DNA from 3 places in the Polaribacter sp. HaHaR_3_91 genome. Region 2 is predicted to be linked to each of the others. Evidence: riboswitches for the same ligand, from Rfam matches in the RefSeq annotation. Region 2 holds a riboswitch; each other region holds the start of a gene.
What was found. Region 2 has a riboswitch for cobalamin ahead of H0I27_RS01110 (hypothetical protein). Riboswitches for the same ligand answer to the same signal wherever they lie in the genome.
Positions count from the first base shown of each region.

Region 1: linked by a shared signal. The riboswitch ahead of H0I27_RS03255 (TonB-dependent receptor) and the one ahead of H0I27_RS01110 (hypothetical protein) in region 2 are both predicted to bind cobalamin.
Region 3: linked by a shared signal. The riboswitch ahead of H0I27_RS09730 (TonB-dependent siderophore receptor) and the one ahead of H0I27_RS01110 (hypothetical protein) in region 2 are both predicted to bind cobalamin.

Region 1 is NZ_CP058986.1:785,820-794,241, forward strand. Features, by position in the region: gene H0I27_RS03235 (hypothetical protein) at 91-237, shown strand; gene H0I27_RS03240 (CRTAC1 family protein) at 437-2,077, opposite strand; gene H0I27_RS03245 (DUF6796 family protein) at 2,074-2,745, opposite strand; gene H0I27_RS03250 (response regulator) at 3,448-3,942, shown strand; cobalamin riboswitch at 4,519-4,706, shown strand; gene H0I27_RS03255 (TonB-dependent receptor) at 4,807-6,816, shown strand; gene H0I27_RS03260 (YncE family protein) at 6,813-7,952, shown strand; gene H0I27_RS03265 (PKD-like domain-containing protein) at 7,991-8,422, shown strand, end outside.
Region 2 is NZ_CP058986.1:222,824-231,245, reverse strand. Features, by position in the region: gene H0I27_RS01125 (HupE/UreJ family protein) at 182-763, shown strand; gene H0I27_RS01120 (dCMP deaminase family protein) at 976-1,404, shown strand; gene H0I27_RS01115 (S41 family peptidase) at 1,394-2,965, shown strand; cobalamin riboswitch at 3,393-3,602, shown strand; gene H0I27_RS01110 (hypothetical protein) at 3,721-4,788, shown strand; gene H0I27_RS01105 (S9 family peptidase) at 4,833-5,675, opposite strand; gene H0I27_RS01100 (glutamate dehydrogenase) at 5,683-6,303, opposite strand; gene H0I27_RS01095 (LysE family translocator) at 6,310-6,933, opposite strand; gene gdhA (NADP-specific glutamate dehydrogenase) at 7,020-8,375, opposite strand.
Region 3 is NZ_CP058986.1:2,316,302-2,324,723, forward strand. Features, by position in the region: gene H0I27_RS09710 (ATP-dependent helicase) at 1-1,488, opposite strand, end outside; gene H0I27_RS09715 (sigma factor-like helix-turn-helix DNA-binding protein) at 1,728-2,342, shown strand; gene H0I27_RS09720 (DUF3307 domain-containing protein) at 2,365-3,063, shown strand; gene H0I27_RS09725 (hypothetical protein) at 3,067-3,579, shown strand; gene H0I27_RS09730 (TonB-dependent siderophore receptor) at 3,644-5,581, opposite strand; cobalamin riboswitch at 5,720-5,967, opposite strand; gene H0I27_RS09735 (GMP reductase) at 6,043-7,080, shown strand; gene H0I27_RS09740 (ABC transporter substrate-binding protein) at 7,080-8,210, shown strand; gene H0I27_RS09745 (LuxR C-terminal-related transcriptional regulator) at 8,362-8,422, opposite strand, start outside.

The DNA.
Region 1 (8,422 bases), 560 kb from region 2:
GAATAGAAATAACTTAGATAATAGGCTAAGACTAGCAATAAATTAGATACAGTTTAAATCTGTTTCTTAATTTTTAATAACATTATTTTTATGAATATTAAACTTGTAAAAATGGATAATGAAATAAAACACATTGGTATGCCTGTAGAAGTCTTTGGGCATTGTGCAATTTCTAATAGTTGTGTTGTTGTGCCGTATAAAGCAATAGAAAAAGCAAGTCCTGTTCCTATAAAATAGATATACTTATTCCATTTTAAAAGGTGTGCGAATAAAGGTATTATAAAGCAACCCATTATAATATAACAAGCCGGTATGTTAAATATTTTAGGGCAAATAGATTCGTTTATATATTCATTGTAAACTAAACTACTTGCACCTAAAATACTTAAAACAAAAATCAGTATTAAAATAATATGTAATACTTTTTTAAGTTTCATTACTCTTGAGTTAAATCAGTTACTGTAGCCGTTTCTGAAATTTTAGGAATTGTTAATAGTGAATTTATTTTAGGGTTTTGGAAGGTATATTCTTTTCCGCTAATATATTTTACACTAACACTTTTTATAGCATCTTTTCCTAAACCAAAATGTAAAGTGGCAGATTGATCACTAGTTAACCCTTCTCCAACTATAAAATCTTCGGTTATTTTTTTACCGCTTGATGTTATTACTTCAACTTTTGCTCCTAAATTTTCAGCATTATCATCTAATTTTACTTTAATAAAATTATTATCACCTCCATCGTTAATGTATGCTAAAACGGGTGTTCCTATGTTTACCCAAATCATGTCTAAATAGCCATCTTTATTAAAGTCACTTACCAAAGGAGTAATTGCATAATTAGGGTTTACAACACCACTTTTTTCTTCTGTAGCAACAAAAGTGTGGTCTTCTTTTTGGGTTAAAAATCTACTTGGTAATTTAAATATTTTATGTGGTGGAAAATCAATGTAGTTTTCTGCCACAATTAGTTCTTGTAAGCCATCGTTGTTCATATCTGCAAATACTGCTCCCCATGAAAATTCAAAATCTTTAGTTTGCGTTTTTTCGGCTACATCTTCAAACACGAAATTTCCTTTGTTTTCGAAAAATATCCAATTAGGATTAAAAAGACTTTTGTCTTCAATATTTCCACTAGCAACAAAACTAGGAACTGTAGATCCTGTATTTGAAAACATAAAATCTACTAAGCCATCATTATTATAATCTCCCACAGCTATTCCCATTGGGTATCCATATTTATTGGTAGATGGGTTTTCTTTCATTTCAAAAGTTCCATCTCCTTTGTTTTTGTAAGTTCTAATTTCGCCTGTATCATAAGCAATCACAAGATCCAGCCAAGTATCGTTATCAATATCAATCAAAATCCCCATAAAAGTATTATGAATGTATTCTAAACCAGCTTCAATAGTTGTGTTTTTAAAGGTATTGTCTCCATTATTGATTAGTAAAAGACTTTGAGGACCATAATTTTTGCTAAAATTATTCTGCCCAACCATTTGTTTTTTTCTAATGTAATTAGCAACAAAAATATCGGTAAAACCATCTTTATTTACATCACCTAAAGTTAAACCTAATGGTGTTGCGTTGTCAGCCAAATCATATTCTAACTTCTTTGGTGTAAATTTTCCGTTGTTATTATAATAAATTACAATGCCATCTTCTCTAGAAAGAATTAAGTCAGTAAAACCATTGTTGTCAAAATCGGTGGAAGCTCCACTTAAAGTTGTCTTATTTTCTTTCTTAGGAAGTCCTACTTCTTCTGATATAGAAATAAATTTCCCTTCCTTATAACTAAAAATTTCATCTTGCTGATTGTATCCTCCTCCTAAAAATAATTCATCAACACCATCATTATCAATATCAATTAATACAGATGCGGTAACAGGTAAAGATTCAGTTCCGTTAAATTGATGTGTAAAATCGATGGGAATTTCCTTGAATGTAGGAATTAAATTGTCTGCTATTGCATTGTTGTATGGATTATTTCTATCAGTGCTAAATTTAACAGCTACAATAATTACTAATAATACTATTAGTGTTAATATAATCCCTGCAATTCTTTTTATTATTTTCATATTGATAATTGGTTGATTTTTTTGAGTTGATATAATGATAAACTAAATACAATAAAATGAACAACATTCATTGCTATTGGTGCTATGTATTTTCCTATTTGTGGAGAAATAAAGTACAATGTAAATACAGAAATTAATAAAACGATAGGGTTAAAAATAGCCATCCATTTCTTATAATAGGTTCCTCCTTTTAGTATTGTAATACTAAAAAATACAGAAAGTAAAAGAATGATTACTCTTAATATCTGAACAAGAGATTCACTAATTAAGGTGTAATTGTCTAATATTTCTTGATAAATATTAGTATCAATATCATTTTGAAGATGAACAATTGTTCCTAAAAAAGCTCTAGAAGTAATCCAAAAACCGCCGATTGTAAAAGCTAAAATACCTAATCCAAAAACGATAGAAGCTAGTTTTTTATTCCCTTTTTCTAGCATTTTATAAATATGATAATAGCCTAAAAAATAAAAAGGAACACCAAGTACAGCTAAAAAATGCCCTGTTATCAAACTATTTTTTTGTACAAATTGGAAAAACTGATAGTTGTCTGCATTACCAATAATATGTGGACTAAAATGAAGAAGAAACTCTCCAATACCAACAAGAACACTTCCTAATATTCCAAGAATTCCTGTTATAAATATTTTATTTTTATCTAATAGCATTTATTTCACGTAATTTTTAATTCTATAACTTACCTCGTTAGGATAGTAATTTAAGGTTTTTTTCTTTAATACATATTGAATATCAATTGTATCCGTACAATTTTGCTATTTTATTCGAATATTTCTTTGATATAGTCATCTGTCGATCAAGTTGACAATAACTAACAAAATAATCTTAACATTATTTTAAGAAGGTGGTGAAGCAGACTGTTTTTGTGTTATAAAGTGCAACTTACTGTAATGTTTAATTTTTTACATTGATAAGAATGGTAGTCTTCAATACCTATTCAACCACCATTTTAGAGTACTTTTAGTTTGAAAACTTCCTTTATCTAATTCTTTCAGCATGGTAGTCATTTTTTTTTGGTCTTGTAACCATTTTCCGAATGCTTCTTTTCCTCCTTTACGTTTACAATATCCGCAGCCCCATTGCTCGTTAGAGGTTACAATTTGTATAAAATGATTTCCTCTAGAAGGGCAATTTGCAACCCAACTATTTTTATTAAAACCAGAAGGGATTGGGTTTAATTGGTGTTGTTTTAATAATGAAATTAATGGTGTAATTTTTTGAGTGACTTTTTCTTTTTCAGTTGATTTTGATTTTTTTATATCAACTATAATTTGCTGAAACTCTTGTTGAGTAAAAATAACACTGTCTCTTCATGTAGGGAATCCATCGTAGAGGTAGTTTGACTCAATTAATTGATGAACAGTGAATATATAAGTAACCCTTTATTTGAAAATGATGGAACTCCGCAAGAATTAAAATCAGGAGAAGAGTTTTCAGATTTAAAGATTATAATTTTTTCTGTTGAAGATAAACCTTATAAAATTCAGCATTTATATAAGAATATAAAGGTAGATGGCTATGTTTGGAAGAATAGAGACGGATTAAAAGAATTAAAGAATGCTATGCATGCAGTTTCTACAACAAATCAGTTTTATATTTCGCCAGAATTAAATACTACGGTTCATCCAAAGAAAGTTCTAGAGATTACCGATTTTGATGTTTTTTTAATAGCATCACTTTCTACGGAATCACTGCAAGAAGAAATAAGTAAAAGCCTGAAAAAAAAAGGGTGTTTTACCTCTAGTGTAAATGCTATAGAAAAAAGATTAAAATTTTTGAAGGAACATTTTAATGCAAGTAATCCTACGCATTTGGTTGCTATTGCTAAAGATTTTGGGTTAGTGTAATTTTTTTTAAAATAAAAAGGTGCTAATTATGGGAACCCGTAAAATTTATATGTTTTATTGGAATATCTTTGAATAGAAATTAGAAAAAGAAACTATTGAAAAGGAAAGAGTGCTCATTACAAGCCTTACGGAAACCCGTGAGGCTTTTTTAAGTCTTTGTTTTAACTCTAGTTTATTAAAAAATAATGCTATTTAGAAATATGTCATTATATAAATAAATTTGTTACAACTTCATTTATTATAATTTTTGTGTATTTTAATATTGTTGGGGGACAGTGTTTTCAGTCATTAAGTTATTTTATTTGAAGTTGTTTTTTTCTATACAATCTTTATAAAGCTTTTTAATTTTAAAACTAATGATCTTTATCATAGTTTATTTTTAAGTATTTTATTTTTTAAAGCACATATTCTACCTTTCAAATTAGTCATTTTTTTTACTTCAATAAAGTAGTATTATTGCTGCTTTTTATTCAAATTATTTGTGCTTTTTTTAGGTTTTAAGGAATAGTGAGGTTGTTTAGAAATAAACAATAAAAGCGTGTTGTTTATTCCTGAAAAGTAGATAAATTTGTACTTTATTTTTTAACTAAGAATGGTTATCAAGTTTAAAAACTTGATATTAAAATGGGAATCTAGTTTAATTCTAGAACTGTCCCGCAGCTGTAAGCTCTAAAGTTGAAATCCGAATAGTCACTTTTCGAAAGAATGGGAAGACCGGGTGGAAGGAGTAAGTCAGAAGACCTGCCATTTTTTTATTAATTCATTAAGCTTTCGAGGATTGAAGCTAGAATTAGGAATCTGCCTATCTAAAATTTTAGATATGTAGCACTTCTCTTATTCTATCCTCGTACGCAAAATTTAAGTATGAGGAATTCTTTTTTACATTCTTTTTGGGGCATATTTTTGATTATAGGGTGCTGTAATTCGAGTTTTTTACATGCCCAAAAAATTGATTCAACAAAGGCAGTTCAGCTTAAAGAAATCTTTTTAGTAACCAATAAAGAGAAACTTAAAAAACACTTTTCACCAGTTACTGTTCAGACTTTAAGTGGGAAAACTTTAAGTCGTTTAAGTAATTCTAGTGTTGCAGATGCAATTCGTTTTTTTGGAGGAGTTCAGTTAAAAGATTATGGCGGAATTGGTGGTATAAAAACCATAAATGTAAGAGGGATGGGCTCGCAACATACCGGTGTTTTTTATGATGGTGTTCAATTAGGTAATGCACAAAACGGACAAATAGATTTAGGGAAATATTCTGTACAAAACATGGAGGCTGTTTCCCTGTATCAAGGGCAGCGTTCAGATTTAGATCAATCTGCAAAATCGTATGCTTCTTCCAATAGTATTTATCTAAAGTCTAAAACACCTCAATTTTCAGAAGGGAAAAATAGTAATACCAATGTCAGTTTAAAAACAGGTTCTTTTGGACTGGTGAATCCTTCTGTAAATTTAGACTTCAAAATTAATGACCACTTAAGTGCACGTCTTAGTACCGAATATCTAAATGCCAACGGTAAATATAAATTTAGATACACCAATGGAAGTTATGATACAATAGCAACGCGTAATAATGCAGATATTGAATCTTTTAGGGCAGAAGCGTCTTTGCATGGCTCGAACGGAATTAAGAATAATTGGAATGTAAAACTATATCATTATGATTCTGAACGAGGATTGCCAGGAGCTATCGTTGCCAATCGTTTTAAGCGTCCTCAACGTTTATGGGATCGAAATAACTTTCTGCAAGGTGCATTTACAAACCATGTAAACGACTTTTATTTTTTTGTGTTAAGAGGTAAATATGCGCATAATTATTCTCGTTATGTAGATCCAGAAATTATAAAAGTGGATGGTGAGTTAGATAACCGATATACACAAGAAGAATATTATCTGTCAATGGTAAATACGTTTCAAGTTTTACCGTTTTGGAAATTATCCTTGGCAACAGATTTACAAAAAAACACGATGGATGCAAATTTGTATCGATTTTCATATCCTAAAAGAATCACGCTTTTATCAGCTTTAGCTGCCGATTTTAACTTTGATAAAATTCACATTCAAGCAAGTTTATTAAGTACAACAGTAGATGAAACGGTACTATATTATGAAGCTGCAGAAGATTTACAAAAGTATTCGCCTACAATTATGATGAATTGGCAACCTTTTAATTCTAATAAATTTAGAATAAGGAGTTTTTATAAAGAAATTTTTAGACAACCCACTTTTAATGATTTGTACTATACGTTTATCGGAAATACTTTTTTAGATCCGGAAGATGCTACTCAGGTAAATCTTGGGTTTTCTTATCAAACTGACTTTAAAAAAACAGCATTTGATGTACAAGCTGATGTGTATAAAATTTGGATACATAACAAAATTGTTGCAGTACCAGGAGCTAATTTATTCCGTTGGTCTATGTTTAATTTAGGTAAAGTAGAAACAACCGGAATAGAAACAAATGTAAAAGCGAGTGGAAGTATAGGTAAAAAATTTAAGTACAATACCAACCTAAGTTATACGTACCAAGAATCTATAGATGTTACTGCTGGCGCTAGTAATTACGGAGATCAAATTCCGTATATACCAGTGCATAGCGGTAGTATAAGTGCTATGATAGATTACAAAAAATTAGAATTTAATTACAGTTTTATTTATACAGGAGAAAGATATAGCCAAAAGGCAAACATCAGTTCTAATTATTTAGATCCGTGGTTTACACACGATTTAAGTTTGGGAAAAACGCTCTTATTTAATCAAAAGAAATTAAAAGTTTTAGTAGCAGTAAACAATGTCTTTAATCAACAATATGCGGTAGTAAAAAACTTCCCGATGCCTGGGAGATCCTATCGTTTTACTTTAAATTTTTTATTATGAACAAAAGAAAATTAAGTGTACAGATTGCATCAGCTTTAGCTGTTGTATTTTTTTTCAATGCATGTAGCAGCAATGAGAATTTTGATGACTCAGTAAATCCAGAAGTTCCCACAGAACCTATTGTAGAATTAAAGGGGTTTTATTTATTGAATGAAGGGAATATGTCTATGAATAAAGCGGCTTTAGATTATATGGATTTTGAGACCGGAATCTACGAAAAAGAAGTTTTTAGAACAGCAAATCCAGAAGAAGTTGGTGGCTTGGGAGATGTTGGTAACGATATGGGGATTTATGGTTCTAAATTATATGTGGTTGTAAATGCATCTAATAAAGTAGAGGTTTTAGATGTAAATACTCGTAAAAAAATTAAGCAAATAAATGTTGATAATTGCAGGTACATTAAGTTTTACAACGGAAAAGCGTATTTAACAACTTACTTAGGTAGTATTGGAGATCCGAATGCTGTAAACGGAAAAATCATGGAAATTGATACTACAAGTCTTAGTGTTACGCGTTCTGTGGATGTAGGTAGACAACCCGAAGAATTGGTGATACATAACGATAAAATCTACGTGGCAAATTCAGGAGGGTATAGTCCGCCAGAGTATGAATCTACAGTTTCTGTAGTTGATATTGCTAGTTTTGAAGAAACAAAACGTATAGAAGTAGACATCAATCTTCATCGTATGCAAATTGATAGTGAAGGGGACATTTATGTTTCTTCTAGAGGAGATTATTATCAAACACCTTCTAAACTTTTTGTAATTGATACAGAGTTAGATGAAGTAAAACAAACGTTTGATTTGGCCGTAAGTAACATGACTATTTTTGATGATATTATGTATATCTACAGCACAGAATTTAGTTATCTAACAGGAGAAAATACAATTTCTTATAACAGGTTAGATACAAAAACAGAAACCATTCTTACTGATTCTTTTATTGCAGATGAAGATAAAGCGCTTATAAAGATTCCTTATGGTATTACGATAAATCCAGAAACTAAAGACATTTTAATTACCGACGCTAAAGATTATGTAACTCCAGGAACATTGTATTGTTTTTCATCTGAAGGTGCTTTTAAGTGGTCTGTAGAAACAGGAGATATTCCTAACAAAGTAGTATTTAAATATTAATAATTATCATTCAATAACCAACTTTTTAAATTAAAATTATGAACAAATTTAGTCAACTTTTAAAACCACGTGTAGTTTTCTTAACCTCTTGCTTTTTAGTAATAATGGCATCGTCTTGTACTTCAGAAATAGACCTTTTTGGTGTTCCTCCTGTAATTGAATTATCAGAAAAAAATAATGATATAGAAATATTAATGGGTGAAACCATTAATTTTTCGGCAATAAAAATGAATGATGCAGAATACACAGAAGAATGGTCTTTAGAAGGTAGTGTTACATCTTCTACAGCTACTTATGATTTTATTCCAGAAAAAACTGGAACTTATACCGTAACGTATAAATCATCTAATAATGCAGGTGTATTTAGAAATGAGTATACTATTGTGGTAAATGCAGTAATCCGTCCTATTACAGAGGAAAGTAATTTGTATGTAACAACTTTACTAGATTATTTACCTGCACCTGGTCAA
Region 2 (8,422 bases):
TACTTATTTAAAGTAATAAACTTTACGTATTTATCAAATTATTATCGATTTAAAGGAATGAATACTTATAAATTTGATTTTATTTAAAATTTAGTAATTAGAATTGTTAATAGTGTATTTAAGCTTTTATCCAATTACTGTTTTTAATATCTTTACCATTCACACTTAATTATTTTTATTAATGGACGATTTTTTACTGTATTTTAAAATGGGTTTAAACCATGTGTTAGATTTATCTGCTTACGATCATATTTTATTTTTGATTGTACTAGCTGTTGTATTTAGCTTTAAACAATGGAGAAAAGTTTTATGGTTAGTAACCTTATTTACAATTGGTCATTCTGTTACTTTGGCATTATCTGCCTACGGAATTCTAAAAATTAGAATAGATATTATTGAATATTTAATTCCGGTAACCATTTTTATAACTGGAGCTATTAATGTTTTTACAGCTAAAAACACTGCTTCTGGTAAACAAAACATCAACTTAATATTTGCTTTGTTTTTTGGTTTAATTCACGGTTTAGGGTTTTCTAACTATTTTAAAATGATGGTTGGTAAAGAAGAAAATAAATTGTTTCCGCTAATAGAATTTGCATTAGGTATAGAAGCTGCTCAGATTATTATTGTTTTAGGTATTTTAATTGTTGGTACATTACTTCAAAACTTTTTTAGAGTTAGCAGAAGAGATTGGATTTTAGTTTGCTCGTCTATTGTAATTGGTTTCTCTATACAAATGATGCTAGATAGAGTTTTTTGGTAAACAACAAAATTTTCGATTTTTTACTGTTGATAATAAGTAAGCTGCGTTAGGGATTGCAGTGAAAATCCTTTTTATGAAGGATGAATAAAAAGATTGTAGCGGAAAGCCCGACCTGTAAGGGAACGCCCAAAAAATTATTCATAACAGCTTAAAATAAATTTTGTCTAATTATTAACGTCATATTTATCTAAATCTTTTTACTTTCGTTCTGTATGACTGAAAAGAAACAATTAAAATACGATAGGGCTTATTTAAAAATGGCTCGCGAATGGGGGAAACTCTCTCATTGCAAACGTAAACAAGTAGGTGCGTTAATTGTAAAAGGAAGAATGATCATTTCTGATGGCTTTAACGGAACACCAACTGGTTTTGATAATTCTTGCGAAGATTGTAATGGAGTTACAAAATGGGAAGTTTTACACGCAGAGGCAAATGCCATCTTAAAAGTGGCGTCTTCTACCCAATCTGCAGAGGGTGCAACCTTATATATTACGTTATCTCCATGCACTCAGTGTAGCAAATTAATTCACCAAGCAGGAATAAAACGTGTTGTGTATGCAGAATCATACAAGGATACTTCTGGTATCAATTTTCTAGAAAAAGCAGGCGTAGAAATTATGCATTTACCTTATGAAGAATAGAAACAACCTCCCTATATATTTATCTTTAGCAGTTATTTTTGGTTTACTTATTGGACTTTCACTTAACGGAAGTGCTACCAATATGTTGTCTTTAAATAAAAACTCGTCTCAAGAACTAAAAATAAGGAAACTTATTAATTTTATTGAAAAAGACTACGTAGATACTGTAAATACAGAAAGTCTTTTAGACGGAGCTATTACGCAAATGTTGGGTAAACTAGATCCGCATTCTGTTTATATTCCTAAAGAAAAGCTGCAAGCGGTTACAGAAAACATGCAAGGTAATTTTGTTGGAATTGGCGTTCAGTTTAGAATGATTGAAGATTCTATTACCGTTATTCAACCTATAAAAGGTGGACCAAGTATAAAAGCCGGAATTAAGGCAGGAGACCGAATTTTAATGGCTAATAAAGATACTTTGTATGGTAAAAAAATGTACACAGATAAAGTGCCTGGTTATTTAAAAGGGAAACCAGATACTAAAGTTGCGCTTAAAATTTATAGAAAAAGTATAGACTCTACTTTTACCGTTTCCGTAACTCGTGGTAATGTAAATATTAAAAGTGTTGATTTAGCATATATGGTGAACGATTCTGTTGGTTATATTAAATTAGATCGTTTTGCAAGAAATACTTACAGTGAATTTAAATCTGCGTTAAACACCTTAATTGATGATGGAATGACCGATTTAATTCTTGATATTAGAGGCAATGGTGGTGGTTTTATAGACATTGCAAATAGTATTATTGATGAATTTTTAGAAGATGATAAACTAATTGTTTTTACTAAAAACAATAAAAACGAAATTGATGAATCTTTTGCAACTGCTAAAGGAGATTTCGAAAAAGGTGGTTTGTATGTTTTGATTGATGAAAACTCTGCTTCTGCCTCAGAAATTTTAGCTGGTGCTTTACAAGATAATGATAAAGGAACCATAATTGGAAGGCGTTCTTTTGGTAAAGGTTTGGTACAAATAGAAATGGATTTAGGTGATGGTTCTGCTGTGCGTTTAACAACGGCTCGTTATTATACGCCAACGGGTAGATCTATTCAAAAACCCTATGACCACAAAGGAAATAAGAATTATTATACAGATTATCAGAAGAGGGTTTCTAATGGTGAATTGTTTAATAAAGACAGCATAAAAGTGGTAGATTCTCTTAAATATAAAACTCCTAAAGGAAAGATTGTTTATGGTGGCGGTGGAATTATTCCGGATGTTTTTGTACCAATAGACACTACTTCTTATATGAATGGTTACTACTTTAATACCATTAATGATTTTGCTTTTGATTACGTTGATAACAATAGAAAAAAGCTACAAAAATGGACAATAGATACTTTCATTACTGATTTTGATAAAGAAGGAACTGTTTTTAATAGTTATCTATCTGATATTAAAGAAGCTTATAAACCTTCTTTAACAACCAAAAAAAGCCTAGAAAAATACCTAAAAGCTTCTATTGCAAACACACTTTTTGGCGATGTTGGCTTTTACAGAATTATGCACCAGGATGATAAAATGATTCAGAAGGTTTTGGAATTGGAAAGTGAGAAGTAGTTTCTGGTTTTAGTTGACGGTTTACAATAGCAGTATTCCGATTTATGTTATCACTACTATGAGGCTTCTCAACACTTCGAAGTGACAAGTTGTATGTTTTTTTACGTTCAATTTTGTCATTTCGAACGGAGAGAGAAATCACATAAAGTTGCTTTTTGTTATAGCATCACTGTTATGAGATTTCTCCTTTCGTCGAAATGACAAATTGGGTGTTTAGTTTTGTTTTATCACTACTATGAGGCTCCTAAATACTTAGCAGTGATACGTTGTATGTTTTTATTGCATTCAGTTTTATCACTTCAAAATAAGCTCTTTGGCGATTGAGAAATCTCGCTATCTTATAAAAGGAAATTGCAATTCCTAAAACATAAAAATACACTAGATTATTTGTTGAAATTAGTTTTTTATAATGAAAAAAGGAAATACTTTTGCATCATAAATTTTTGGTTTTATATTCAATAAATTGAATTAAAATTAAAAGGGAATCAGGTAGTTTTTTTAAGCCTGAGCTGTTCCCGCAACTGTAAGCATTGTCTATTTAGATTATCGTTATTTCTTACACCACTGTCTTTATAAAAGACGGGAAGGTTTTAACAAAATGCAAGCCAGGAGACCTGCCAAAAATTATATTCGTCTTTTGTAACTTTCGGGAGAAAAGTTAAAAAGAAATACGTGTCATATGCATGGTTTTTCCGCTTTTTAATAAGGGTAAGAACTTGCCTATTTTGTTATTTAAAATTTTAAAATCAATCATAATGAAAAGTTGTCTAACCAGATTAGCCTTAATTGGCTTATTATTTGTTGTATCTTGTACTAAAAAAGATGTAATTCCTGAAGCTCCAATAACTTATAACAATGCCTTTATCTTATCTCTAGAAAGTGATAAAACAGCACTTACATTTCTAGACGAAAATCAAATTGCAACACCAAATGTTACTGTATCTGAAAATGCAGAAAGCACCTCTTTTTCTAGCTATAATAACCAACTCTATATTGTAAGTCAAAACGGACCATCATATATTTCTAAAGTTAACCTAGAAACATTAAGTGTAGAAGAGTCAATAACTTCTTCTAACGTATCTTCTCCATCTTATTTACAAATGTATTCTAACACGGATGGTTTGGTAATTAATACCTCTGGAAGTGGAAGAAGTAGAAATTACAATCTTTGCCACGTAAACACCACTACTGGTATTGGTGATGCTATAAGTGAGGTTTCTAATGATATTCTTTTTAACAATGCTGCACTAATTTTAGATGCTGAAAATGTGTTAATTGCAGATGGAAAGGAATTAGTTGTAATGAATATGACTACTAAAGAATTTACTTCTGTAATAACTTTTGATGATAGTATTTCTGGACTTTTAAAAGATAAAAACGGAACTATTTGGGTCGCAAAAGAAAAGAGAGCCACAGCTGCCACGTTTACAAAACTAAATGCAGACTATTCTATTAATGAAACAGTAACTGTTACAGATGGTGTTATTAATTTATACACAAACAGTATTTTAACAATGAACTCAGAAAATGTAAATGCTTTTTGGTCTGAATCTGCATCTGGAAAAATTTATACTTTTAATACAGAAACAAAAGTTATTGAAGAATTTGCAACACCAAGTAACGACGGAATTGCATTTAACACAGTTGTAAAACAACACCCAAATACGAAACAAGTTTACGTTATCGGTTTAAAGGATTTTATGGATCCAAATAATAGTGCTTTAGTAATTTATAATGCAGATAAAACGGTAGCAAAAACGGTAGATAATGTAGGAGCTTCTCCAATAGACCTTTACTTTTCTGCTAAAGAGTTTCAAATCTAAAACAAGTGCCTAAAAATAAATCTACAAGGAAATACTTTGTAGATTTATTTTTTTAAAAAAGCTACGCAAAATACTGTAACCTCTTCTAATTCCTTAGACATGTTTTCCTTTTTCCAAGGATGAGAAACATTAAAAACATGATCTGCATTTTTAATAACTTCAAATTGGCTTTCAGTATTCCAAGAGTGTATTTTTTTACCTTCATCAATAGAAACAGAAGTATCTTTATCTCCATGAATTATTAACTGTGGTATTTTTAAACTGCTTACCGCTTTCTGAATATTTAAACGCTCTTCATTTTCTTTAAAATTTAAATAAAACTGATAGAAATGTGGCATATTCTGTTTTGTTCGTCCGTTTAAAACGTATTTAACACCTGTTTTCTTCCAGTTCTCTAAATCACCAATCGTAGAACTTCTAGAGCCAAAATCACATACAGCAGCTAAGGAAATTACTTTTTTTACTCTTGCGTCTTCATTTGCTTTTAGCAATACAATTCCACCACCTCTACTATGTCCTATTATTGAAATATCATTAATTTCAACTTCGTTTTTAAATTTTTCTTCGGATGAAATCCAATCGATTACACTCTCTAAATCGTCTAATTCTTTGGTATAATTATTATTCCCAAAAGCTTCTAAATCTGGAAAATCAATAGGGTTTTCAGCGGTCCCTCCATTATGAGAAAAGTTGAATTTTATAAAAAAAAATCCTGCTTCTGCAAAAGCTTCAGCCATTAAATTCCAAGCGCCCCAATCTTTAAAACCTTTGTAACCGTGACAAAAAACAACTATTTTTTTTGGTTGATGATTCTCTTTGTAAAAAACATCTGCGACAATAGGTTTATTATGTTTGCCTTGAATGATTGTATTTTTTAAAATTTTCATATTCTCTTTAAATAAATAGTTTTATAAATGTAAAAACAGCAACTAAACCAGTTATAATTGATAAAATTAGGTTGATGTCTTTTGTGAGTTTCCCTGTTTTTTGTTGAATTACTTTTGCAAATTTCCCATATAAAAATAGGATATAAAATGTTCCTAATACAGATCCTAACGTAAAAAATAATACAGAAACAGCCTCAAAACTAAACAACTTAAAAACATCTAAGGTAATAATGGTTCCGCTTAAAAAAGGAATGCCAAACATGTTTAAAGCAGATAGTGATATACCTGTTAGTAGAGGATTTATTTCTTTAATATCTACCTCATCAATCTTTATTTTCTCTTTTTTAGATTCATTATAAAAATAATAAGATAAAGTTATAAAAACAACGATTCCTACTTTTTCTAAGGTTTCTAAAATGGTAGGGTTTTCTGCAATGTATTTGGTTAAAACAACCGCAATTATCACCTGAGGAATAATAATTAAAGAAACTCCGCATGCATATTTGTTAGCTGCTAATCTCCCTTTTTCTAAGCTAATTTTTAACGCAGTCATATTTAACATACTTGGTGTTATAGAACCAACGAAAGAGAAAATAAAACCGAAGAAAAAGAGTAAAAAGATATTCAAAATAAATTATTTGTAAAGTAGAAAAACAAAATTTCCTACCGCAACTACACCTGTTAAACTACCTAAAATAAAATCCATTTTAGAAGCAATAAAAGTTAGTTTGTGTTCAATATTTTTAGCAACAATAGCATACAATGAATATAGTGTAAAAGAACCAATTGTAGAACCAATTGAAAAATAAAATCCATTTAAGTAAGAATATTCAAAGTATTCTAACCCTATTAAAATAGAAATAGTTGTAAAATAAAACGGAATTGCAATGGTATTTAAAAGAGACATTCCAATACCGTGTAAATAAGCTTTCGACTTAGGTATTTCTTCTTTTACTTTCTTTTCTTTTGACGTAAAATACAGTCTAAAAAAGTTAATGGATAGCAGCAAAAGAATACCTGTACCTATTTTTTGTAATAAGGTTATATACTCTGAATTTTCCATTAAAATACTCGATAAATAAGCACCTATATTCGCTTGAAAAAATAAAACGGTAGCATAACCACCAATAAGATAGAACGCTGCTTTTTTACCATTTCTTAAACTGAATTTAACTACTGTTAAGTTTAAAAAACTAGGCGTTATACTACCTAAAACTGCAACACCAAAACCTAAGAAAATAAAAATTAGAAAGCTCATAAATTGTTTTTATATGGACAAATAAACAAAAAAACGTATCAAATAATTGACACGTTTCATTTATATAGTAACTTATAAGCGTTTTTCTACACTACCCCTTGCGCTAACATAGCATCTGCAATTTTTACAAAACCAGCAATATTTGCCCCTTTGATATAATCTACAGTTCCATCTTCATTTTTACCATGCTCTACACAAGAATCATGTATTTTTTGCATAATTTCTTTTAACCTTTCGTCTACTTCTTCTCTAGACCAGTTTAATCGTAATGAGTTTTGACTCATTTCTAAACCAGAAGTAGCAACACCACCAGCATTTGAAGCTTTTCCTGGGGCGTATAATATTTTTGCTTTTTGGTATTCATGAACGGCCTCTGGTGTAGAAGGCATATTTGCACCTTCAGAAACACATATACAACCGTTGTCTATTAATGTTTTTGCTTCTTCTCCATTTAATTCATTTTGAGTAGCACATGGCAATGCAATATCACATTTAACAGACCAAGGTCTTTCTCCTTTAAAATACTTTGCTTTTGGGTATTCTTCTAAATATTCGCTAATTCTACCACGTTTTTCATTTTTAATATACATTACGTGGTTTAATTTATCAGCATCTATACCACCTTCATCATAAATATAACCTCCAGAATCAGAAAGCGTTAATACTTTTGCTCCAAATTGAATCGCTTTTTCAGCTGCATATTGTGCAACATTACCAGATCCAGAAATAACTACATTTTTTCCTTTAAAAGATTCGTTTTTAAGTTTCAGCATAGCTTCTGCAAAATACACGTTTCCATAACCTGTAGCTTCTGGTCTTATTAATGAACCACCATAAGCAACTCCTTTTCCTGTTAGAACCCCTGTAAATTCTGTTCTCAATTTTTTATACATTCCAAACATGTAGCCTATCTCTCTTGCGCCAACTCCAATATCTCCTGCTGGTACATCTATATGTTGTCCAATATGTTTTTGCAATTCACTCATAAAATTTTGACAAAAATTCATTATCTCACGATCAGATTTTCCTTTTGGATCAAAATCAGAACCTCCTTTACCACCACCCATTGGCAATGTTGTTAAAGAATTTTTAAATACTTGTTCAAAAGCCAAAAACTTTAAAATACTAGCATTTACAGATGGGTGAAACCTTAAACCACCTTTATACGGTCCAATAGCAGAATTCATTTGTATTCTATAACCTCTATTAACCCTTATTTCTCCATTATCATCTGTCCATGTTACTCTAAAAGAAATTAATCTTTCTGGCTCTACCATTCTTAATAAAAGGTTTTTTCCGTAGTACTTTTTATTTTCAACAATAAAAGGAATTAAGGTTTCTGCTACTTCTCTCACTGCTTGTAAAAATTCCGTTTCATGGCTGTTTCTTTGTTCAACCAACTGCATGAAATCTTCTATTCTGGACTCTGTATTCGTAGACATTTTATTTTGACTTTTATTAACATTTAACTAAGCAAATATAAGTTATT
Region 3 (8,422 bases), 2.1 Mb from region 2:
TTGTGCCTTTTTTACAACAGTTTCCGCAATTTCGAATGCATTTTTTGTTTGCGATTCTACTTGCAAACTTTGCATCATCGTCATAAAATTACGAAGCTTATTTTTAGTACCCGTATTTATTTTTAAATCTATTTTGTCAATATATTTAATAATATCGAAAATAGATTTTTTATAATGATTTGCAGCTATTGTTAACCTATCTATGGTTGTTGCACCAATTCCTCTTGCTGGATAATTGATAATTCTTTTTAACGCTTCTTCATCATTTGGGTTGATTAAAATACGTAAATAAGACAAGATGTCTTTAATTTCTTTCCTTTGATAAAAAGAGATTCCTCCGTAAATTTTGTAATCAATTCCTTTTTTGCGCAACGCATCTTCAATAGCTCTAGATTGTGAGTTTGTTCTATACAAAACACAAAAATCATCTGGAGTTAATTGATGGTTCATTTGGTTCTCCCAAATGGATTGTGCCACAAAACGGCCCTCTTCTCCGTCGGAAATAGTACGCATTACATTTATAGCTTCTCCAGGATCATTAGAGGTCCAAACTTCTTTATCTAATTTTGTTTTATTGTTTTCGATAACAGAATTTGCAGCGTTTACAATATTACTTGTAGAACGGTAATTTTGCTCTAATTTAAAGGTTTTTACATCCGGATAATCTTTCTGAAAATTTAATATATTCTGAATATTTGCTCCCCTAAAACTATAAATACTCTGAGAATCGTCTCCAACCACACAAATATTCCCGAATTTGTCAGCCAAAGCTCTCACAATAATATATTGAGAATGGTTTGTATCCTGATACTCATCTACCATTATATATCTAAAACGATCTTGGTATTTTGCCAAAGTTTCTGGAAAACGAGCCAATAACTCATTGGTTCTTAACAACAAATCATCAAAATCCATTGCACCAGCCTTAAAACATCGGTCTACATAGGCTCTATAGATATTACCAACTTCTGGTCTACTTGCATGTAAATCTGCTTCTTGTAATTCTGGGTTATTAAAATAGGCTTTAACCGTAATTAAACTATTCTTAAAGGAAGAAATTCGACCTAAAATCTGTTTGGGTTTGTATTGTTCTCTATTTAAATTCTTCTCTTTAATAATTGCTGATATTAAACGAACAGAATCTTGAGAATCGTAAATTGTAAAATTAGTTGGAAACCCCAATTTGTCTGCTTCGGTACGCAAAATTCTAGCAAAAACGGAGTGAAAAGTTCCCATCCATAGGTTTCTAGATTCACTATGACCTACAACACCGGCAATTCTAGCCTTCATTTCTTTGGCTGCCTTGTTGGTAAATGTAAGTGATAAAATGTTAAAAGAATCTACGCCTTGCTTCATTAAATGCGCAATTCTATAGGTTAATACACGTGTTTTACCAGAACCCGCACCAGCAATAATAATCATGGGTCCGTCTTTCTGTAAGACAGCCTGTCTCTGTGGTTCGTTTAAAGAATCTAAATATGTGCTCAATGGTTTATTTTAAAGGAATTTGAAAGCGTGAAATTAACCAAACTATTCGTTTCTATAAAAGAAGATGAATACTATTTATTCACAATTTTTACATAAGAAAACCTAAACATATCTGCTTAAGAGCAGATAAACACAAATATCTGCCTATAGACAGATAATTTAAAATATCTGCTTGCAGACAGATAATATTGTTGTTTAGCTTAATAATTGATATATTAGCTAAAAATTAAGATTTACAAATGACTAGTATTTTAACAGGCGACATCATCAATTCTAGAAAAAAGGATGATAATTTTTGGTTAGAAACGCTAAAAGAGGCGTTAAGTACTTTTGGTGACTCTCCAAAATTTTGGCAGATTTACAGAGGAGATAGCTTTCAATTAGAAATAGAAAACTGTGAAAATGCTTTTTATGCAGCTTTAAAGTTGAAATCTCATTTAAAATCTACAGTAGATATAGATGTTAGAATTGGAATTGGAATCGGAGAAAAAGAATTTAATACTCCAGAAATTACAGCGTCTAACGGTGAAGCTTTTATAAATTCTGGTTATGCGTTTGACACTTATTTAAAGAAACAAACCATTGCCATAAAAACACCTTGGCAAGAAGTTGATGCAGAACTAAATATAGCTTTTGATTTAGCTTTATTAACCATGGATTCTTGGACAAAAAACTCTGCAGAAGTATTTAAAATATCCTTAGAATCAGAAAACAGTACGCAAAATGAAATTGCAGCTATTTTAGGAATTACACAAGGACGGGTTAGCGAACGCCAAAAACGTGCTGGTTTTGAACCTATTATGAAACTAGAAAAACGTTTTAGAAAAATTATCAATCAAAAAACACATTTATAAAATGCTCTTATTGTTAAAATTTTTGTTAGCTCATATTTTAGGAGATTTTGTTTTTCAACCAGAAAAATGGGTTGAAAATAAAGAAAAAAAGAAAGTGAAATCGGTAAATTTATATTATCACATTGCGCTTCATGCCCTATTTTTAGCGTTAGTCATTCAATTTAATTTAAAAGAATATTGGCTTGCTTTTTTGTTAATTATAGCATCTCATTATGGTATAGACCTATTAAAACTCTATCTTCAAAAAAAGAAAACAAAACGGATTTGGTTTTTTATAGATCAAGTTTTGCATCTTATCGTACTAGCGTTTGCGACTTCTTTTTATGTGAATTTTTCTTTATCAACTGAAAACTTAATAACAGATCAACTCTTATTACTGATTATCTTTTTACTGTTGGTTATTTTTGTTTCTGCAATTATCATCAAAATAATAATTACACAATGGAACCCTGAAAGTAAAAAAGAAAACGATGATTCTCTTGCAAAAGCAGGTCGCTATATAGGAATTCTAGAACGTTTATTTGTTTTTACCTTTGTAATTACCAATCATTGGGAAGCAATCGGTTTTCTATTAGCAGCAAAATCTGTTTTTAGATTTGGAGATTTAACATCATCAAAAGACAGAAAATTAACCGAATATATTTTAATTGGTACTTTATTAAGTTTTGGTATTGCTATCTTTTTAGGAGTACTATATTTGTACACTTTAAAATTCATCTAATTTATGGAAGATAAACTAATAGAAAGTATTGCTTATATTCTACCCGCTGCTGTTACCGGTTTCGTTGCTTATTATATTTTTAACAGATTAATCATAAAGCTAAGTTCTGATGAAAAAATAGCGCTATTATCTCAAAGAAAAAAAGAAGCTTTACCAATAAAATTACAGGCTTACGAAAGAATGTTGTTGTTTTGTGAGCGCATTAACCCTGTTAAAATGTTGGTAAGAATTAAACCAATTACAGAAGATACACAAGATTATTTGCAATTGTTGATTGCAAATATAGATCAAGAGTTTGAACATAATTTAGTACAGCAAATGTACATTACAGACGATTCTTGGACAGCAGTTGTGGCTACAAAAAATACCATTATTAATAAATTAAGACAAGTTGCAGAAACTGCAAAAACTGCTAATGAATTGCGCGAAAACGTGATTATCGATTACTCTAAAACATTACCTCCAACAGATACTGTTATAAGTATTATTAAAAATGAAGTAAAAAAGTTATTATAAAAAAGAAGACCATCTAAAATAGATGGTCTTCTTCCTCTTTTCGAAAATAGCAAATTTCCCTATATTAAAACTGAAGTCTTACTCCTAATTTAAAGTTTCTACCACGTGTAGAAAACCCTAAAATATCATCATAATCTTCGTTTAAAATATTTGTAACTCCACCAAATAAAGTTACAGTGTCTCCTAATAATTTATAATTAGCAGCAAAATCTAATACTTGATAACTCTCTAAAGTAACATCTTCTCCAGCGGTTCCAAAAGAACCATATCTATCATAAATACTTCTATCTCCTACATTTTTATAAGTAATATTGAAGAATGTATTTTTTAAAACATCCACATCTAAACCTGCTACAAATTTATTTGCAGGAATATAATCGTTAAAATCTTCTGTTTTATCTTTATCTACATACGTATAAGAAGCGTTAACAGTTAAGAAATTAACAGGTGTAATATTGGTATTTATTTCAAAACCATTTGCATCTGAAGAACCATTACCGTATTTGTAAGTAGCATTATCATAAATAATTGCATCTTCTTCTTTTCTATTAAAATAAACCACATCAAACTGAAGCCAATCTTTATAATTTACATCAAAACCTGCTTCAAAAGTTTCATTAGATTCTGGTTTTAAATCTAAATTACCAGAAAAACCATCATATAATTGATACAAACTTGGTGTAATAAAAGCCGTACTATAAGAGGTTAATAACTTAATAGTAGCATTTTCATTCTTTAAAACTGAGTACGCAAGATTTCCGTCATAAACTGCATGATTACCATATACATTATGAATATTTAATCGTCCACCTACATTGGCACTTAAACCAAAATCTGTTATATACACTACACTTGCATAAGGATCTACAGTATTAAAGTTTGCAATTCCTTTTTCAATTTCGGCAAAAGGAGTAACTGTATTATTACTATGAATTTGGTAATTTAAACCCGTAATTAATTGAATTTTACCATCCTTAAAATCATATCTATTTACTAAATCTAAATTTACACTTCTACCAACAAACTCGTAGCTATCTAAAGTACCACCATAAGAATTGAATTGCTCTAAATTTCTTTCTACCACATTTGCAGAGGCTAATAAGTAAACTTCTCCTTTATTATAAGTGTATTTTGGTTTTACACCAACTCTAAACTGCTCTTGATCTCCAGTATTTGCATCACTATCAGAAAAAGCCCCTGCGTCAAAATCATAATCAAAATTATCATAATTTAAGAAAGTCTCTATAGAAAACTTATCATTTACCGCATAACCTAATTTTAACAACGCATTTTTACTGTAAAAACTATCATTTTCATAAACAGCATTTGTTTTACTTTTTGCAGCAGACATTCCGTCTGTTCCAGTAATACTAAAAGAACCTAAGAAATTAAGTTTTCCTAAAGTACCGTTTAAACTTACATTCTGGTTATTGTCAGACAATCCGCTTTCTTTAACATTTGCGGTATTATTTGTACCAACACTTGTTTCAAAAGAACCAGAAATTTTATCTGCTGATGCTTTCTTTAAAACAACATTAATAACTGCAGTAGCTGCTCCAGAACCGTACAATGTAGATGATGCTCCTTTTAAAATTTCAATAGATTCTATTTGACTAACGGCTAATAAACGTAAATCGAATTGTTGATTAATTGCAGATTGATCTGTAACTGGCACACCATCAATTAGAACCAAAAATTGTCTATTTCTTCCTCCTCTAATATTAATACTTCTTGGTTCAGATGCATTAGAATTTACACCTCTAACATCAATACCAACAACATTATTTAGAATTTCAATAACATTTTTACCAGCATTTTGTTGCAATTCTTTTTGAGTAATTTTCTGAATTACCTTACCAGTATTCTCTTTTTTTAGATTGAATTTTGTTGCTGTAACAACAACTTCATCTAAAGCTTCTACTTTTTCTTTTTGCTGTGCAAAAAGATTTGTGCTAGCAAAACTATATGCCAAAACACCAACAATTAATAATTGTTTTTTCATTTTTAATGATTTAATTTAAGTCTTCTCCTTTTACAAGAAAACAATAATGTTTCACTCCTTGTTAAACAAGGAATCTAAATAAATCAGGTAAATTTGTGTACAAAATAGAATTAGTACATAAACCTTTATCCCGAAAGTTTTAAACTCGTGATTTATGGCAGGTTTCCTGACTCGTTTTATGTTATTATACCTTCCCAACAAAAAAATGTCAGTGGTAAAAGAATTAATAACATCCTCTAAAGAGGGACTAAATGATGCTAAAAATAAACTCAGCACAAACTTAGTATAAACTTACAGTTGCGGGAACAGCTCTGGATTTTAACCAGATTCCCTTTTAATTCGATGCAAATTATCTCTACATCAAAACCAAAATCTTTGCAAATATATATGCATTCTTATGAACAATCTAATTAATTCGTTTCCAAATTTTATACCTTTAAGGATTGATAATTTTGATAGAAATGAGAATAGAAAATGAATTAAAGTTAGGTTTTAAAGATGTAATGATTCGTCCAAAACGATCTACACTAAAATCGAGATCACAAGTAAGTTTAGAAAGAGAGTTTACTTTTTTACACAGCGATGTTGTCTGGAAAGGAATTCCTATAATGGCTGCAAACATGGACACTGTTGGTACTTTTGAAATGGCAAAAGCACTTGCAAAACACGGACTTTTCACCGCAATTCATAAACATTATTCTATAGAAGAATGGAGAGAATTTGCAGCAAAAGCTGATGAAAAAACTTTAAATAATATTGCCGTTAGTACAGGGACAGGAAAAGATGATTCTGAAAAAGTAAAACAAATTTTATCCGAATTTCCGAAAATAAACTTTATTTGTGTTGATGTTGCCAATGGCTACTCGGAACATTTTGTAAATTTTGTTCAGAAAATGCGTAAAGCCCATCCTAACAAAGTAATTATTGCAGGTAATGTAGTCACTGGAGAAATGGTTGAAGAATTATTATTAGCTGGTGCAGATATTATAAAAGTAGGTATTGGTCCGGGATCGGTTTGCACAACTCGTGTAAAAACTGGAGTTGGTTATCCGCAACTTTCTGCTATTATAGAATGTGCAGATGCAGCGCATGGTATGGGTGGACAAATTATTTCTGATGGAGGTTGTAAAATTCCTGGAGACCTTTCTAAAGCTTTTGGTGGTAGTGCAGATTTTGTAATGCTAGGCGGCATGCTTGCTGGACATGAAGAAAGTGGTGGTGAATTGATTGAAAAAAATGGAGAAAAATTTAAAGCTTTTTACGGAATGAGTTCTACAACAGCCATGAATAAACATGTTGGTGGTGTTGCAAATTATAGAGCTTCCGAAGGAAAAACGGTTGAAGTTCCTTACAGAGGAAATGTAGACGATACTATTATAGATATTTTAGGCGGAATTAGATCTACATGTACCTATGTTGGTGCAAGTAGGTTAAAAGAATTGACCAAAAGAACTACTTTTATTAGAGTTCAAGAGCAAGAAAATCAAGTATATTCATAATGAAAAACATAAATTTAATTCCTGTTTTATTATTTTTGTTGATGACCGTTTCTTGTAAAAAAGAAGCTGTTAAAGTTGATAATCATACACAAGTAAAAAGTAGTATTAAGTACGCAAAGGGATTTGATATTGTAGAAGATAATGGCGCTAAAAAGTTAGTTATAAAATCTGCCTATCAGAACTCTAAAGAAGTTACTGAATATATTATTAAAAATAAATCAGAAAATAATACACCTTTAGAAAACACCATCTCTACTCCTATTCAAAAAATTGTAGTTACTTCTACAACACATATCCCTATGGTTGAGTTGTTAAACGAAGAAACTTCAATTATCGGTTTTCCTTATGCTAAATATGTATCTTCAGAAAAAACAAGACAGTTAATTGATGCAGGAAAAATAAAAGAAATAGGAAAAGAAACCTCTTTAAATACTGAAATACTATTAGACTTACAGCCAGAATTAGTGGTTGGTTATAGTGTTACTTCTGCAGATAAAAGCTTAACAACTATACAGAAAGCAGGAATAAATGTAATTTATAATGGAGATTGGTTAGAAGAAACTCCTTTAGGAAGAGCAGAATGGATTAAATTTTTTGGTGTTCTTTTTGATAAAGAAAAACAAGCTGATAGTATTTTTAAAGTAATTGAAAGTAATTATTTAGCAGCAAAACAAATCGCACTAAAATCAACAAAAAAACCAACCATTTTGTCTGGTGCAATCATGAGTAAAGATATTTGGAATTTACCTGCAGGAGAAAGTTTTGTGGCACAATTTATAAATGACGCAAACCTTAATTACTTATGGAAAGACACAAAAGGAAAAGGAAGTTTGTCTCTAAGTTTTGAAAGTATTTTTGATAAAGGTCAGAATGCTGAATATTGGATTTCTCCTGGATTTTTTTCTACCAAAGAGCAATTATTACAAAGCAATAAAATTTATGCTGAATTTGATGCTTTTAAAAATGATAAAGTTTATACATCTACAATCAAGAAAGGAAAAACGGGCGGAATTATATATTATGAATTAGCTGCTACGAGACCTGATTTAGTTTTAAAAGATTTTATTAAAATTACAAATCCAGATTTATTGCCCGATTATAAAATGACATTTTTTGAGAAAATGAAATAAAAAAAAGACCTTCAATATTTCTATTGGAGGTCTTTACTATTAAAATTATTGGGGGTAATTTTATATTTCAAATTTACTATATATATTAAGTAATTCTATTTATTTTACGGGTAGTATTGGGGTAGTATTTGGGTGGTTTTAACTAAAAGCCCTAGTGTTTTATGACTTTTTTTAATGTTAAAACTTCTTTTCTACTTTTAATATTTAATTTT